2 linked regions of the Fodinicurvata sp. EGI_FJ10296 genome follow. Each later gene encodes a partner of the first gene's protein in a complex. Links are inferred from orthologs where the notes say so. Each region holds a gene or a part of one and is shown in the gene's direction. Other genes may lie near its edges.

Region 1 (5,357 bases):
CGATCAGTGCCGATGGCCAAACGCCGAATCCGAGGCGCCAGCCGGTCATCGCATAGGTCTTCGACCAGCCATCGAGCAGAATCAGCCGGTCCTCAAGTTCCGGATAGCTGAGCAGGCTGCGATGCGCGTGCGGCGGATAGAGCATCCGGCTGTATATCTCATCACTCATGACCGCCACATGCGGATGCTTTGCAAGGCCAGCCACGAGCCGATCCATGGCTTCCGGCGGCACGACCCCGCCGGTGGGGTTGGCGGGACTGTTGACGATCAGCAGCCTGGTAGCCGGGGTAATCGATGCCAGGATGGCATCCGGATCGAAGGCAAAGCCCTTTTCCTGCAGAAGCGGGTATGCGACCGGCGTCGCGCCCGTGTAGCGGATAACTGAGCCATAGATCGGGAATCCGGGATCAGGATAGATGATTTCGGCGCCCGGCTGACCGAACATCAGAATGGCGAACCACATTGTCACCTTGCCGCCGGGCACGATCACGACTCGCTCCGGCGACACGTCGACGCCGTGACGGCCTTGCAGATCTGCGGCGACGGCTTCACGAAGCGGCTGGATACCACGAGCCGGCGTATACCCATGATGGCCGTCCCGAAGAGCTTGTGCTGCAGCTTCGACGATGTGGTCGGCTGTTTTGAAGTCTGGCTGGCCAATGCCAAGATTAATGATCGATCGGCCATCGCGCTCCATGGCGGCGGCGCGGGCGAGCACCTGAAAGGCCGTCTCGGTTCCAAGGCGGGACATCGCGTCCGCCGGCCTGATCGATGCTGGGGCCGTATCGCTGGTGCTGGGCATTCGTCCTGTTCCCCTTCAGCTGGTTTGCGCCGCTTCGGCATCATTTGACTGTATGACAGCCTTCCGCATTTCATGGCTGCGGTTCAAGCGTCCAAACGAGTCCATGCCCTCTGCTGGGCCTTGGTCTGATCGAGCCGGGTGGCGGCAGGCGCGGAAAAAGTTGTGGCGTTGGGCTTGACGGGCAGCGATGGATCGTCCATATCCACCGCGCCTGCCGATCACGGCAGTGTTATGGCGATCGTAGCTCAGCGGTAGAGCACTCGGTTGTGGTCCGAGATGTCGTGGGTTCGAACCCCATCGGTCGCCCCATTTTCCCCTTTATGCAATCTGAATAGATATAGCAGGACGTGCCCGCAGCGTATCTTGGGCAGGTCCATGAGAAGGCGGCTGTCCGCGCCAACGCCCTTGGTATACATTTGTGCGTAGATTCAGCAGGTCGGAAGGGGACCGCGCGATGAACAACGCCGAGTGGCCAGTGGAGCTGTTGACCGCCGCGGAAATGGGCGCGGCCGACGCTCGCGCCATCACTGCCGGAACGCCGGGCCATGTGCTCATGCGTCGGGCCGGCCGAGCCGTCTCGGATGCCGTCGGGCGTCTGTCAGCGCCCCCGGGGCCGGTCCTTGTCCTCTGTGGGCCTGGAAACAACGGCGGTGACGGCTTTGTCGCGGCCACGTTTCTGGCACGTCGCGGGTGGTCCGTGAGCGTTGCGCTGCTTGGAGATCCAGGCCGCCTTTCCGGTGATGCGGCAACGGCATTCGCCGATTGGAACGGCCCCCTGGAGATCATCGACGATTCCTGGTGCCGAACCATGGCAAACGATCAACGAACGCCGGCCGTGGTCGTCGACGCCCTGTTCGGCGCCGGTCTGTCCAGGCCCTTCAACGGGGCGCCGGCCATGCTGCTCGCGCGGTTGCGCCAAAGGGGGGGGCGTATCGTCGCCGTTGACGTTCCCAGCGGGCTGGACGGAACGACGGGTCGGATAAGGGGAGGAGACGAGGGGCGAGCCGTTCCAGCGGATGTGACTGTCACATTTTTCCGGCTGAAGCCCGGTCACTGCCTCCAGCCTGGACGGTCGATCTGCGGCCGCACCGATCTCGTCGACATCGGCATCGATCCCACCGTGCTGCACGTCATTGCGCCGACGGCGCATATTAACAGGCCGGCGGCATGGGACGGCGTGATTCCAGCGCCGACAATCCAGGACCACAAATACAGCCGTGGCCACGTCGTCGTTCTGGGCGGTGAGATGATTGGTGCGGCCAGACTGGCGGCGGCGGCCGCCCGGCGTCTGGCCGGCTACGTAACATTGGCGGGTGAGGGCGTTGACGGCATTTGCGCCGTCGAACCGGGACTCGTACTCCGCCCAGGGGGCGGTGGCTGGGAATCGGCGATGTCGGCCGCTGTCGGGCGTCCGGATCACATGGCCGCCGTCATCGGGCCGGGTGCGGGAGTGGGCGATGCCGCCGCGGCAGAGAGGTTGAGAGGCCGGGCACGCGACTGGCTCTCCACCGGAGCGGGACTGGTGCTGGACGCCGACGGCCTTACGGCATTCTCGCCGGCGCCCGACCTGCCGGCGCCCGACCTGCCGACGGATGGGGCTGCCGGCCTGCCGAAATCACCGAAGGGGCATCGCCTTGTTCTGACGCCACATAGCGGTGAGTTTGCCCGCCTTTTTCCAGACCTGGCCGGCAACGATACGGACAAGTTATCATCCGCGCGTGCGGCAGCGCGGGCGACCGGCGCCGTCGTGGTACTGAAGGGCGGAGACACCGTGATCGCCGCCCCCGACGGTCGTGCCGCGGTCAGCGTCGACGGACCCGCTTCGCTGGCCACCGCCGGAACGGGCGATGTTCTTTCAGGTCTCATCGGCGCATTGATTGCCGCGGGAAAGCCGCCGTTTGATGCGGCTCGAATGAGCGTATGGCTACACGGCGAGGCGGCGAAACGCCTGGGAGTCGGCCTCGTCGCCGAGGATTTGCCGGCCGCGATCGCTGATATTCTTCGACTTGGTCCGACCGCTGGACGCCGGACGTTCGCAGGCATGATGCCGGCGTGGTGACGGGACGGTTTTTGGACTGTTTGCGGCTATGAAGCTGTGCTATCACCTCCACCGGAATAGGCGCGGCAGGTTCGCGCATGCGGGCGTGGCGGAACTGGTAGACGCGTCAGGTTTAGGTCCTGGTGGCTTTGGCCGTGGGGGTTCAAGTCCCTCCGCCCGCACCAAATATTTCGGCGTCCGGTCAAATTCGCAAATGCGCGGATGACCTCGGCAACTGACGACTGTCAGTCGCGTAGCCACGTTCAACGTGGCGAAGGGGCTGTCGTCGCTTGCTGCCACACCGAACAGGCGTGTTGCCATGCGGCGGTGAGTCGTTATTTCTTGACCCGCCATGGTTTACACGTTCAAACACCAACGCGTCGGACCAGGGGGGTCCGGGGCGATAGGCGGCAACGAAACAGGCAAGCTTTTGAGATGCAGGTAACCGAGACCAACGCCGAAGGGCTTCGCCGGGAATTGAAAGTCATCATTCCGGCGGGTGACATCGAGCAACGGGTTGATACGCGACTGAGCGAAATCCAAAAGGATATCCGCCTTCCAGGCTTTCGTCCCGGTAAGGTGCCGATGTCGATTCTTCGCAAGCGGTATCGGAAATCCGTTATGGGCGAAGTGGTGGAGGGCTTGGTCAATGAAAGCTCTCAGGAAGCCATTTCCGACCAGGGTATTCGACCCGCGCTGAAACCCGAGATCGATATCGCCAGCTTCGATGACGGCAAGGACCTGGAAATCAACCTGAAGGTCGAGGCACTTCCTGACATTCAGCCGCCAGACGTCTCCGACATTTCTATTGAAAAGCCGGTTGCGGAAGTGTCGGACGAGACCGTCGACGAGGCTCTCAAGCGCCTGGCCGAGAATCAAAAATCCTACGAGGCAGTCGACGAAGCGCGCCCGTCGGCCGATGGCGATCAGATCCTGATCGACTTCGAGGGCGAGATGGACGGCGAAAAGCGCTCCGAACTGGCAAGTGAGGATTTCGCACTCGATCTCGGGTCGGGTCGCATGATCCCGGGATTCGAGGATCAGCTGGTCGGTGCTTCCGCGGGCGAAACCAAAACCGTAGATATCACCTTTCCGGAAGATTACCCGGCCGAGGATTTCCGCGGCAAGTCGGTTTCCTTCGAAGTCACTGTCAAAGAAGTCCGGGCGCCGAAGGAAACGGTGATCGATGACGAATTTGCCAAGGGGCTGGGCTTCGATGATCTCGATGGCCTGAAGGATGCCATACGCAAACGCACGGCCAACGAATACGACCAGCAAAGCAAGGCGCGGATGAAGCGGCAGCTGCTGGATATTCTGGCTGAGCGTCATTCTTTCGAAGTTCCGCCCGGCATGGTCAAACTGGAATTCGATTCCATCTGGCGCCAGGTCGAAGAGGCGATGAAGAACCCGGATCCCAATGATCCGGACAAGGACAAACCCGAAGAGCAGCTGCGCGACGAATATACGCAGATCGCCGAGCGCCGCGTGAGGCTGGGACTGCTGCTGGCTGAAGTCGGGAAGGCCGAGAGCATCCAGGTGACCCAGGAAGAACTCAATCAGGCGCTTCTGAGCGAGGCGCGTCGCTACCCTGGACAGGAACGGGAAGTGATCGATTTCTTCCAGAAGAACCCTCAGGCGATCGAAAATCTGCGCGCGCCGATTCTCGAGGACAAAGTCGTCGATCACATCATTTCCAAGGTCTCCGTCGATGAAAAGACGGTGAGCATCGAGGAACTGATGCGGGACCCCGACGAGATTGACACGGGCGAGAACGCGGATCCGGAGCAGAAAACGGAAGAGGCCAAGGCGTAGCTACTGGTCCCGTGGCCCCGGTCGATTGCCGGGGCCATTTTCCGCATTTTGCGCGAGAGGTTGTTGCTGCGCGCCGACGATGCCATCTAAGGCTGGGCGACACGGTCGGGAGGCTCTTGTTGAAGAGCATCCGGTGCGCGATGGTCTCACTGGCAGTGGCCGGCGCAGCGTCCGGACCAAGACCAAAGTCGCACCATCGAACGCAGACCTGAGGACGGTAATGGCCGAATTTGAAGATCCAAGGATGAACACCCTTGTCCCGATGGTCATCGAGCAGACCAACCGGGGAGAGCGGTCGTTCGACATCTATTCGCGGCTTCTCAAAGAGAACATCATCTTCCTGATCGGGCCGGTGAACGACAATGTCGCGAGTCTGATTTGCGCGCAGTTGCTCTTTCTGGAGTCGGAAAACCCGAGCAAGGATATATCGCTTTATATCAACAGCCCGGGCGGCGTCGTGACAGCCGGACTGGCAATTTACGATACGATGCAGTTTATTAGACCGGAAATCTCGACCGTGTGCGTCGGTCAGGCGGCGTCGATGGGATCGATGCTCTTGGCGGCCGGTGCAAAGGGCAAGCGATATGCTCTGCCGAACAGCAGGATCATGGTTCACCAGCCATCCGGCGGCGCGCAGGGTCAGGCTTCGGATATCGAAATTCAGGCGCGGGAGATTCTCAAGATTCGCCGTCGCCTCAATGAGAT
Region 2 (10,275 bases), on another replicon or contig:
ACCGTGAGGAGTTTGACGAGGTCAACCAGAAGACGGAGACCGAGGGGTATCGTACTGCCAGTGGAATGCCTGTCCTGCAGGGTATTACCAAGGCATCGCTCCAAACGCGTTCCTTCATCTCGGCAGCATCGTTCCAGGAGACAACCCGTGTTCTGACGGAAGCTGCTGTTGCCGGCAAGATCGATGGGCTCGTTGGCCTCAAGGAAAACGTGATCGTCGGATCTTTGATACCGGCCGGAACCGGAGCCTATGTCAGTCGCGTGAAGAAAGTTGCGGCAAAGCGGGATCGAAATGTTACGCAAGGATATGCAGGCGATATGGATTTCCTTGAGGGGCATTCGGACTCCGGTGAAAGCTCCGCTGCATAATTGACTCGATGCAGGTGCCTCGACTCGTTTCTGATCGCCAGCAGGGCTCGGTTTCGTGGTTCATGGACGGACATCGATGGTCCGTCCGTGGCCCATGCTGCCGGCCGCCTTGTGACAGGCATGACCGTTTATTGACGAGGGCAGCGAGGAGTCTTCTTGACGTGCTGTGCGGCCATACGTATAGTCCGCGAACCTTGACGGGACCTGGCAGTAGACGAACGCTGTCTAGACGCTGATCGCCGTCGGTGAAATGACGATAGATCGTGGCGAATCCATCCACGCCGCCAAAGAAAGCCGCCGGAGTCCGCATCGCGGAAACGCCTGGCTGGCTTTCTTTTGTTTTGCGCATCGTCTTGCATCGGCGACACAGCAGGAAAAGCAATCGGGCGCCACCGGTTCCTTTCAGGGCTCGGCGGTCTGTGGCGGAGCTCGTTCCGCTATTGGACTGATAATCTAACGAGTTTTAAAAAAGGGCTGATATGCCAACGATCAATCAGTTGATCCGTAAGCCGCGTACGCCGGTGCGGGCGCGCAACAAGGTTCCGGCGCTGGAGGCCTGCCCCCAGAAACGCGGCGTATGCACCCGCGTCTATACGACCACCCCGAAGAAGCCGAACTCGGCACTTCGTAAGGTAGCGCGTGTCCGACTGACGAACGGCTTCGAGGTCACGAGCTATATTCCGGGTGAGGGGCATAACCTTCAGGAGCATTCGGTCGTGCTGATCCGTGGCGGCCGCGTAAAGGATCTTCCCGGCGTCCGGTACCACACGGTTCGCGGTGCATTGGACACGCAGGGTGTGAAAAACCGGAAGCAGCGCCGTTCAAAGTATGGCGCGAAACGACCGAAGTAAGGGATAGATCATGTCACGGCGTCATAGAGCAGAAAAACGCGATGTCCTCCCGGATCCGAAGTTCGGGGACGTCGTAATAAGCAAGTTTATGAGCAATGTTATGCGCGACGGCAAGAAGTCCATCGCCGAAGGAATCGTATACGGAGCGTTGGAGCGGCTTGAAAGCCGCGCGAAGGCGGATCCGGTTCAGCTGTTTCACGACGCGCTCGGCAATGTTCGTCCGCAGGTCGAAGTTCGCTCGCGACGGGTCGGCGGTGCGACCTATCAGGTGCCGGTGGAAGTGCGGTCCGAGCGGAGCCAGGCATTGGCCATTCGTTGGCTGATAGTCGCCGCGCGGAAGCGCTCTGAAACGACGATGGTTGACCGTCTGTGCAACGAACTTCTCGATGCCGCCAACCAACGCGGCGCCGCGGTAAAGAAGCGAGAAGATACGCATAAGATGGCAGAGGCCAACAAAGCGTTCTCGCATTACCGCTGGTAAGGCGATTAACCGACTGCAAACCGGGAATGGCATAATGTCTTTGAAGCGCCAGACACCGATCGCCAATTACCGAAATATCGGTATTATGGCGCATATCGATGCGGGTAAAACGACGACTACGGAACGCATCCTGTACTATACGGGGCGTTCGCACAAAATCGGCGAGGTCCATGACGGCGCCGCGACGATGGATTGGATGGAGCAGGAACAGGAGCGCGGCATAACGATTACGTCGGCCGCGACGACCTGCTTCTGGCGGGATCATCGCGTCAATATCATTGACACGCCGGGACACGTCGATTTCACAATTGAAGTCGAAAGATCGCTTCGCGTACTTGATGGTGCGGTTGCTGTCTTCGACTCCGTTGCTGGTGTTGAACCTCAATCGGAAACGGTCTGGCGCCAAGCGGACAAGTACAAGGTTCCGCGTATGTGTTTCATCAATAAGATGGATCGCATGGGCGCAAACTTTTACCGCAGCGTCGACATGATTGTTGATCGGCTGGGTGCGACGCCTTTGGTATTGCAGCTGCCGATTGGGAGCGAAGCAGAGTTTGCCGGCGTAATCGATCTCGTTGAGATGAGGGCGATTATCTGGAAAGACGAGTCGCTCGGAGCGGAATTCGAGTATCGGGAAATTCCGGAAGAACTCAAGGAGCATGCTGCGGAATGGCGGTACAAGCTTCTCGAGATGGCCGTGGAGCATGACGATGCGGCGATGGAAGCTTACCTCGAGGGCAAGGAGCCGGACGCCGATACGCTGAGAAGTTGTATCCGAAAGGGCACAATCGGTCTCAGTTTCGTTCCGGTTATGCTCGGCACTGCCTTTAAGAACAAAGGTATTCAGCCGCTTCTGGACGCCGTGGTTGATTACCTTCCGTCGCCGTTCGATGTGGAGAGGGTTGAGGGAATTGTCCCCTCCACCGAAGAGAAGGTTTCCCGGCCGACAGACGATGAAGCCCCTTTCTCGGCATTGGCATTCAAGATCATGTCGGATCCCTATGTAGGGACGCTGACATTCGTGCGGGTCTATTCCGGTACCGTTGAAGCCGGCAGCTATCTGTTCAACAGCGTAAAAGAGCAGCGGGAACGCGTGGGTCGTATGCTGTTGATGCATGCGAACACAAGAGAAGAAATCAAATTCGCGTCAGCGGGCGACATTGTTGCGCTGGTCGGTCTGAAGAACACGACGACCGGCGATACGTTGTGCGATCCATCGAAGCCGATCATTCTGGAGCGGATGGAGTTTCCCGACCCGGTTATTGAAGTTGCGGTGGAACCCAAATCCAAGGCTGACCAGGAAAAGATGTCGACGGCTCTTCAACGGCTGGCGGCGGAGGATCCATCTTTCCGCGTTAGTGTTGACCATGAAAGCGGGCAAACGGTCATCAAGGGAATGGGTGAGCTTCACCTTGACATTCTCGTCGACCGCATGCGCCGGGAATTCAAAGTTGACGCGAATGTTGGTGCGCCGCAGGTCGCCTATCGTGAGACAATTTCGGCGAAGGCCGAAGTGGATTACACGCACAAGAAGCAAACTGGCGGCTCCGGTCAATTCGCTCGAATAAAGTTGCAGTTCGAGCCGCTCGAGCGGAGCGAAGGCTTCAAATTCGAGAGCAAGATCGTCGGCGGTTCCGTGCCGAAGGAATACATCCCTGGCGTTCAGCATGGGTTGGAGTCTTCCAAGGAAACTGGCGTGATCGCTGGCTTCCCGATGGTCGATTTCAAAGTGACCCTCATTGATGGCGCCTATCATGATGTCGATTCGAGTGTCATGGCCTTTGAAATCGCGTCCCGTGCGGCCTATCGGGAAGGGATTCCCAAGGCGAAGCCGGTTCTTCTCGAGCCTGTGATGCGGGTCGAGGTGGTCACCCCCGAAGAATATATGGGTGACATTATCGGCGATCTGAACAGCCGGCGCGGTAACGTCACGGGAATGGAAAACCGCGGGAACGCAAATGTCGTGAACGCGATGGTCCCGCTCGCGAACATGTTCGGGTATGTGAACACCCTGCGTTCGATGTCACAGGGGCGTGCGCAATACAGTATGTTCTTTGACCATTACGACCCGGTACCTCAGGCGATCGCCGATGAGGTGAAGGCGAAGCTAGCCTAGCGGTCCAAGAGCGGCATTCTGAGAACGGAGAATTTGATAACATGGCCAAGGCAAAGTTTGAGCGGACGAAGCCGCATGCGAACATAGGAACGATCGGTCACGTTGACCACGGCAAGACGACGCTGACGGCGGCGATCACGAAGGTTTTGTTCGAGTCATCCGGTTCCGGCAGTTATCTGGCGTATGACGCGATCGACAAGGCGCCCGAAGAGAAGGCGCGCGGGATCACGATTTCGACGGCGCATGTGGAATACGAGACGGATGCGCGTCACTATGCGCATGTGGACTGTCCTGGCCACGCCGACTACGTGAAGAACATGATCACGGGTGCGGCGCAGATGGACGGTGCGATTCTGGTGGTTTCGGCGGCGGACGGCCCGATGCCGCAGACCCGTGAGCACATCCTTCTGGCACGCCAGGTTGGCGTTCCCGGTCTGGTGGTGTTCATGAACAAATGCGACCAGGTGGATGACGAAGAGCTGCTTGAGCTTGTGGAGATGGAAATCCGCGAGTTGCTGAGTTCGTATGATTTCCCAGGCGACGATATTCCGATCGTGAAGGGTTCGGCGCTGGCGGCGATCGAGGGCACGGACGACAAGCTTGGCAAGGAAGCCATTCTTGAGCTGATGAAGCAGGTCGACGCGTATATACCGACGCCTGAGCGTCCGAAGGACCTGCCGTTCCTGATGCCGATCGAAGACGTGTTTTCGATTTCGGGCCGTGGCACGGTCGTGACGGGGCGTGTGGAGCGCGGGATCGTCAAGGTGGGTGAAGAGGTCGAGATTGTCGGCCTTCACAAGACGGTCAAGACGGTTTGCACCGGCGTTGAGATGTTCCGCAAGCTGCTGGACAGCGGCGAGGCGGGGGACAACATCGGCGCACTGCTTCGCGGGACGAAGCGTGAAGATGTCGAGCGTGGCCAGGTGCTGGCGAAGCCGGGCTCGATCACGCCGCACACGAAGTTCAAGGCCGAAGCGTACATTCTGACCAAGGAAGAGGGCGGTCGCCACACGCCGTTTTTCTCGAATTACCGGCCGCAATTCTATTTCCGAACGACGGACGTGACGGGCAGCGTGACCCTTCCGGAAGGCACGGAGATGGTCATGCCGGGGGACAACGTGTCGATGGAAGTGACACTGATCGCGCCGATCGCGATGGATGAAGGCCTTCGGTTCGCAATCCGCGAAGGCGGCCGTACCGTTGGCGCCGGCGTCGTCGCTTCGATCGTCGAATAAGTGTTACTGGTTCGGCCCCGCTTGCGCGGGGACGGACTTTTGCTCTGGCATGCGGGAACGTCGGCGTGTATAAGGCGCCGGCTTCCCTCATGCATTTTCGTTTGAGGTCGACTGTTCGCGATGTATCCGTCGGTCAATCGGCGGGGACCTCTCGGCACTCACAGACAAACCAGGACAGGTAATGGACAGTCAAAATATCAGGATACGATTGAAAGCGTTCGACCATAGGGTCTTGGACCAGTCGACGTCCGAAATCGTTTCGACGGCAAAGCGGACCGGCGCCCAGGTGCGCGGCCCGATACCGCTTCCGACTCGGATGGAGCGTTACACCGTGCTGCGGTCGCCGCACATCGATAAGAAGTCGCGTGAGCAGTTCGAGATCCGCACCCACAAGCGTTTGCTCGACATCGTCGATCCGACGCCGCAGACGGTCGATGCGCTGATGAAGCTCGACCTTGCGGCCGGCGTGGATGTCGAAATCAAGCTCTAAGGGGGGCGACATGCGTTCCGGAATTATTGCGCAAAAAGTGGGTATGACGCGCGTCTTCACTGACGAGGGCGTTCATGTTCCTGTAACGGTTCTTAAAGTCGATTCATGTCAGGTGATCGCTGTCAGGCGTACCGAAAATGACGGCTATTCCGCTGTTCAACTCGGCGCAGGCAAAGCGAAGGTCAAGAACGTTAGCAAGCCGATGCGCGGACACTTTGCGAAGGCTCTTGTCGAGCCAAAGCGGAAAGTCTGTGAGTTCCGGGTTGGCGATGACGAATTGCTGGATGTCGGCGACGAATTGACGGCGGACCATTTTGTTCCAGGCCAGTTTGTCGATGTGACAGGCACATCGATCGGTAAGGGATTTGCCGGTCCGATGAAACGGCATGGGTTCGCCGGTCTTCGGGCATCGCACGGTGTATCTGTGTCTCACCGAGCGCACGGATCGACGGGTCAGAATCAGGATCCGGGCCGGGTTTTCAAGGGCAAGAAAATGGCCGGCCACATGGGTGATCGGCGAGTGACGGTTCAGAATCTTTCCGTTGTGTCGACAGATGTGGAACGGGGTCTGGTCCTTGTTCGTGGCGCTGTCCCGGGGTCCGAGGGCGGCTGGGTCTTTATAAGTGACGCTGTTAAGCGGCCCCTGCCTGATGCGGCTCCTCGCCCCGGTGCGGTCCGCAAGGCATCGGCAAGCACCACGTCCGGTGAATCGGATGGTTCCAGCGAACCTGCCGAGTCGGCTGCCGGCACAGAGAGCGGGAACTGAGACGATGAAGGTAACGGTCAAAACTCTCGACAATACCGAGGCCGGCGAGATCGACTTGAGCGATGCGGTCTTTGGTGTAGATGTCCGGAAGGATCTGCTTCACCGCGCGGTACGGTGGCAATTGGCGAAACGGCGGGCTGGCACCCATAAGGTGAAGGGTCGCAGTGAAGTCGCCGGCACCACGAAAAAACCTTGGCGCCAGAAAGGTACCGGACGGGCTCGCGCCGGCAGTCTTCGCGTCGCGCAGTTCAGGGGTGGTGGCGTAGTCTTCGGACCGACTCCGCGCGATCATGGATTCGATCTGCCGAAGAAGGTTCGGGCGCTGGCGTTGAAGACTGCTCTTTCGTCCAAGGTGAAAGCAGGACAGGTGCTCATCCTGGATCGGTTGGCCGCAGACAGCCACAAGACTGCAGCCATGCGGCAAAAGTTGGCGGCGCTCGGGCTCAAATCCGCTATTTTCATCGGCGGTGAAGAGATTGACGGAGCTTTTGCGCTGGCCATTCGGAACCTTCCGTTCATCGACGTTCTGCCGAGTCAGGGCGCAAACGTTTATGACATCCTGCGTCGCGAAACGCTCGTCTTAAGCAAAGACGCCGTTGAGAAGCTGGAGGCTCGTCTGTCATGAAAACGAACGGTATTCGCAAGTTTCCGAAGATTACACGGGAACGGATGTACGACGTGATCCGATCGCCAATCATCACTGAAAAATCGACAGTGATGTCTGAACATGGGCAAGTGGCATTTCGTGTATCGCCCGAAGCAACCAAGCCCGAGATCAAACAGGCTATAGAAACGCTTTTTGACGTAAAGGTCACGGCCGTCAACACCCTTGTACAAAAGGGTAAGACCAAGCGGTTTAAGGGCGTTTCTGGGAAGAGGTCCGATCAGAAGAAAGCGATCGTCACTTTGGCCGAAGGGCATTCCATCGACGTGACGACGGGGGTTTGACGCATGGCGCTGAAACAGCATAACCCGGTAACACCGGGCAGACGACAGCTCGTCACTGTAGATCGATCGGATGTCTATAAGGGCAAACCGGTTAAGAAGCTGACGAGTGGCTTGGGGAAAAGTGGTGGCCGTAACAACACCGGGCGCGTAACCGCACGGCGGATCGGCGGTGGCCACAAGCAAAAATACAGGCTGGTGGATTTTAAGCGCCGGAAGCAGGGCGTCGAAGCAGTTGTCCAGAGGATCGAATACGATCCCAACCGGACTGCTTACATCGCGCTCATCGAGTATGGTGACGGTGAAGTCTCTTATATTCTTGCGCCTCAGCGGCTTTCGGTCGGCGATAAGGTTATCTCCGCGGAACGGGCAGATATTAAACCCGGCAACGCGATGCCGCTTAGAAATATTCCGGTCGGTACGATTCTTCACAACGTGGAGATGAAGCCTGGCAAGGGCGGGCAGATCGCTCGCGCCGCCGGAACCTATGTTCAACTTGTTGGCCGGGATACCGGCTATGCGCAGGTTAAGCTTGCCTCCGGCGAACTGCGTGTGGTCAGAGGCGAGTGCATGGCGACGGTTGGCGCGGTTTCAAATCCGGATCAGTCGAATACCAGTCTCGGAAAGGCTGGACGAAAGCGGTGGCTTGGCAAACGGCCGTCCGTTCGCGGCGTTGCCATGAACCCGATCGACCATCCGCACGGTGGCGGTGAGGGTCGGACATCAGGCGGTCGACATCCGGTCACGCCGTGGGGCAAACCCACTAAAGGCCACAAGACCAGACGCAACAAGGCCACGGACAAGTACATTGTTCGTCGGCGCAAGGCGAAGTAAGGGAGACGGAAGATGGCGCGTTCCGTGTGGAAGGGGCCGTTCGTCGACGGTTATCTGCTCAAAAAGGCGGAGGCGGCTCGGGATTCCGGCCGCAACGAGGTCATTAAGATTTGGTCTCGGCGTTCGACGATTTTGCCGCATTTCGTAGGCCTTACCTTCGGCGTTCACAACGGTCACAAATTTCTACCTGTGCTGGTGAACGAGAATATGGTCGGCCATAAGTTTGGTGAGTTCGCACCGACTCGTACGTATTACGGGCACACGGCGGACAAGAAGGCGAAGAGGAAGTAGGGATGGGCAAGCCAAAGGCAGAACGACGCGTTGGCGAAAGCGAGGCCGTAGCCCGTGGTAGCCAGATTCGCGGCAGTACAAGCAAGCTCAATTTGGTGGCCCGTCTTATCCGTGGCAAGGAAGCCGCTCGTGCGATGACCGACCTTAGCTTCTCCAAGCGCCGCGCCGCAGGTGATGTTAAGAAGGTACTTGAGTCCGCGATCGCCAATGCAGAAAACAATCACCAGTTGGATGTCGATCGGCTCTATGTTTCGGAGGCCTATGTCGGTAAGAGCTTGGTCATGAAGCGATTTCGGGCCCGGGCGAGGGGACGTGTCGGCAAGATCGTGAAGCCATGGTCGAACCTGACAATCGTTGTTCGGGAACGTGAGGAGACCGTATAATATGGGACAGAAAATCAACCCGGTTGGTCTTCGACTCGGCATCAACCGTACGTGGGATTCGCGTTGGTACGCTGACCGTGACTATGCCAAGCTGCTGCATGAAGATCGTGCTATTCGCGAGTTTCTGCACAAGCGGGTCGCCCAAGCGGGTGTCAGCCGCATCGTGATAGAACGGCCAGCCAAGCGCGCAAGGGTGACAATTCATACCGCTCGCCCCGGCGTCATCATCGGCAAGAAGGGGGCTGACATCGAGCGGCTCCGCCTGGAACTGTCGAAGATGATCGGTTCGGATGTGTCGCTGAACATCGTTGAGATCCGCAAGCCGGAGATCGACGCACGGCTGATCGCCGAGAACATCTCGAACCAGCTTGAGCGGCGAGTGGCATTCAGGCGTGCCATGAAACGCGCGGTTCAGAACGCAATGCGGCTCGGTGCGCTTGGTATCCGGATTAATTGCGGCGGTCGTCTCGGCGGCGCTGAAATCGCCCGGACCGAATGGTATCGCGAAGGGCGTGTTCCGTTGCACACGCTTCGTGCCGAAATTGACTATGGCACAGCGACGGCGAAAACGACATACGGGACGTGTGGGGTCAAGGTCTGGGTCTTCAAGGGCGAAATCATGGCCCACGATCCCATGGCCCAGGACAAACGGCTTACCGATCAGAATAGCGGCGGCCGTAGCAACTGAGGCGGCGTCTACGCCGATTGCATAAGAGGAAACGACGATGCTGAGTCCAAAGCGCACCAAGTTTCGGAAGGCGCACAAGGGACGGGTCAAGGGCGTCGCCAAGGGGGGTACGGACCTGAATTTCGGAGCTTTCGGGCTCAGGGCCGTCTCTCCCGGGCGCGTGACCGCACGTCAGATCGAGGCGGCGCGACGGGCCATAACCCGTCACATCCGACGCCAAGGTCGAGTGTGGATCCGTATATTCCCGGATGTCCCGGTTTCGCAGAAACCGGCCGAAGTTCGTATGGGTAAGGGGAAGGGCAGTCCAGAATACTGGATGTGCCGTGTTAAGCCGGGTCGAGTGATGTTCGAGCTGGACGGCGTGCCTGGCGTGCTCGCCAAGGAAGCCTTCGCATTAGCGTCGTCGAAGCTTCCGGTTGATACGCGGTTCGTTGCTCGACTGGGTGAGGAGGTCGAGTGATGAAGGCCAGTGATCTTCGGACGAAGAGCGAGGACGAATTGAACGATCAGTTGGTCGCGCTCAAGAAAGAGCAATTCAATCTGCGGTTCCAGAAGGCGTCCGGTCAGATGGAAAATACGGCGCGTGTCCGTGTCATTCGCCGTGACATTGCCCGGATCAAAACGCTGTTGGACGAGCGTGGCCGGGCTGTCGCCGCGGCGAGCTAAAGGGGATAAGACATGCCAAGGCGCGTCCTGACTGGGAAAGTTGTATCTGATAAGATGGACAAGACGGTCACCGTCTCTGTCGAGCGTCGGATCATGCACCCGGTGTATAAGAAGTTCATTAAGCGCAGTAAGAAGTTTCACGCGCATGATGAAACCAATTC

What was found.
Region 2: the proteins of tig (region 1) and rpsG are in contact, whole or in part, in a crystal structure (PDB 3GTY), measured with the Thermotoga maritima proteins. The link is inferred for Fodinicurvata sp. EGI_FJ10296 from one-to-one orthologs. Residues at the interface, in WP_004081061.1 of Thermotoga maritima: Glu122, Val124, Val129, Leu130, Tyr133, Glu188, Gly259, Ile262, Tyr263, Glu266, Ser270, Glu273, Gln274, Glu277, Arg308, Gln311, Ile312, Ser315, Tyr316, Glu325, Arg329, Arg336, Leu363, Phe366, Trp367, Arg373, Leu377, Arg381, Leu384, Glu387; in WP_004081843.1 of Thermotoga maritima: Lys34, Lys52, Lys55, Glu59, Arg62, Gln63, Glu66, Asn67, Lys69, Val71, Arg95, Ala109, Lys110, Lys111, Gly112, Arg113, Pro114, Glu117, Glu121, Ile124, Ala125, Tyr127, Asn128, Asn129, Thr130, Gly131, Lys135, Asp139, Arg142, Met143.

What each region holds. Positions count from the first base shown.
Region 1 is NZ_JBFCVL010000002.1:6,731-12,087, reverse strand. The notes cover bases 2,358-5,357. They hold tig (trigger factor), read left to right. Parts: upstream 2,358-3,062; coding sequence 3,063-4,652; downstream 4,653-5,357. Other genes in these bases: clpP (ATP-dependent Clp endopeptidase proteolytic subunit ClpP), read left to right, coding at 4,873-5,357; ABZ728_RS03455 (NAD(P)H-hydrate dehydratase), read left to right, coding at 2,358-2,861. Outside these bases: ABZ728_RS03465 (pyridoxal phosphate-dependent aminotransferase), read right to left, coding at 1-802; more of ABZ728_RS03455, read left to right, coding at 1,257-2,357. UniProt on the Bacillus subtilis protein: Involved in protein export. Acts as a chaperone by maintaining the newly synthesized protein in an open conformation. Functions as a peptidyl-prolyl cis-trans isomerase.
Region 2 is NZ_JBFCVL010000007.1:118,666-128,940, reverse strand. Bases 1-2,964 are described here. They hold rpsG (30S ribosomal protein S7), read left to right. Parts: upstream 1-1,229; coding sequence 1,230-1,700; downstream 1,701-2,964. Other genes in these bases: fusA (elongation factor G), read left to right, coding at 1,741-2,964; rpsL (30S ribosomal protein S12), read left to right, coding at 848-1,219; rpoC (DNA-directed RNA polymerase subunit beta'), read left to right, coding at 1-368. Also shown: more of fusA, read left to right, coding at 2,965-3,816; tuf (elongation factor Tu), read left to right, coding at 3,858-5,051; rpsJ (30S ribosomal protein S10), read left to right, coding at 5,233-5,541; rplC (50S ribosomal protein L3), read left to right, coding at 5,552-6,307; rplD (50S ribosomal protein L4), read left to right, coding at 6,312-6,932; ABZ728_RS16430 (50S ribosomal protein L23), read left to right, coding at 6,929-7,255; rplB (50S ribosomal protein L2), read left to right, coding at 7,259-8,086; rpsS (30S ribosomal protein S19), read left to right, coding at 8,099-8,377; rplV (50S ribosomal protein L22), read left to right, coding at 8,380-8,760; rpsC (30S ribosomal protein S3), read left to right, coding at 8,762-9,448; rplP (50S ribosomal protein L16), read left to right, coding at 9,486-9,908; rpmC (50S ribosomal protein L29), read left to right, coding at 9,905-10,114; rpsQ (30S ribosomal protein S17), read left to right, coding at 10,127-10,275.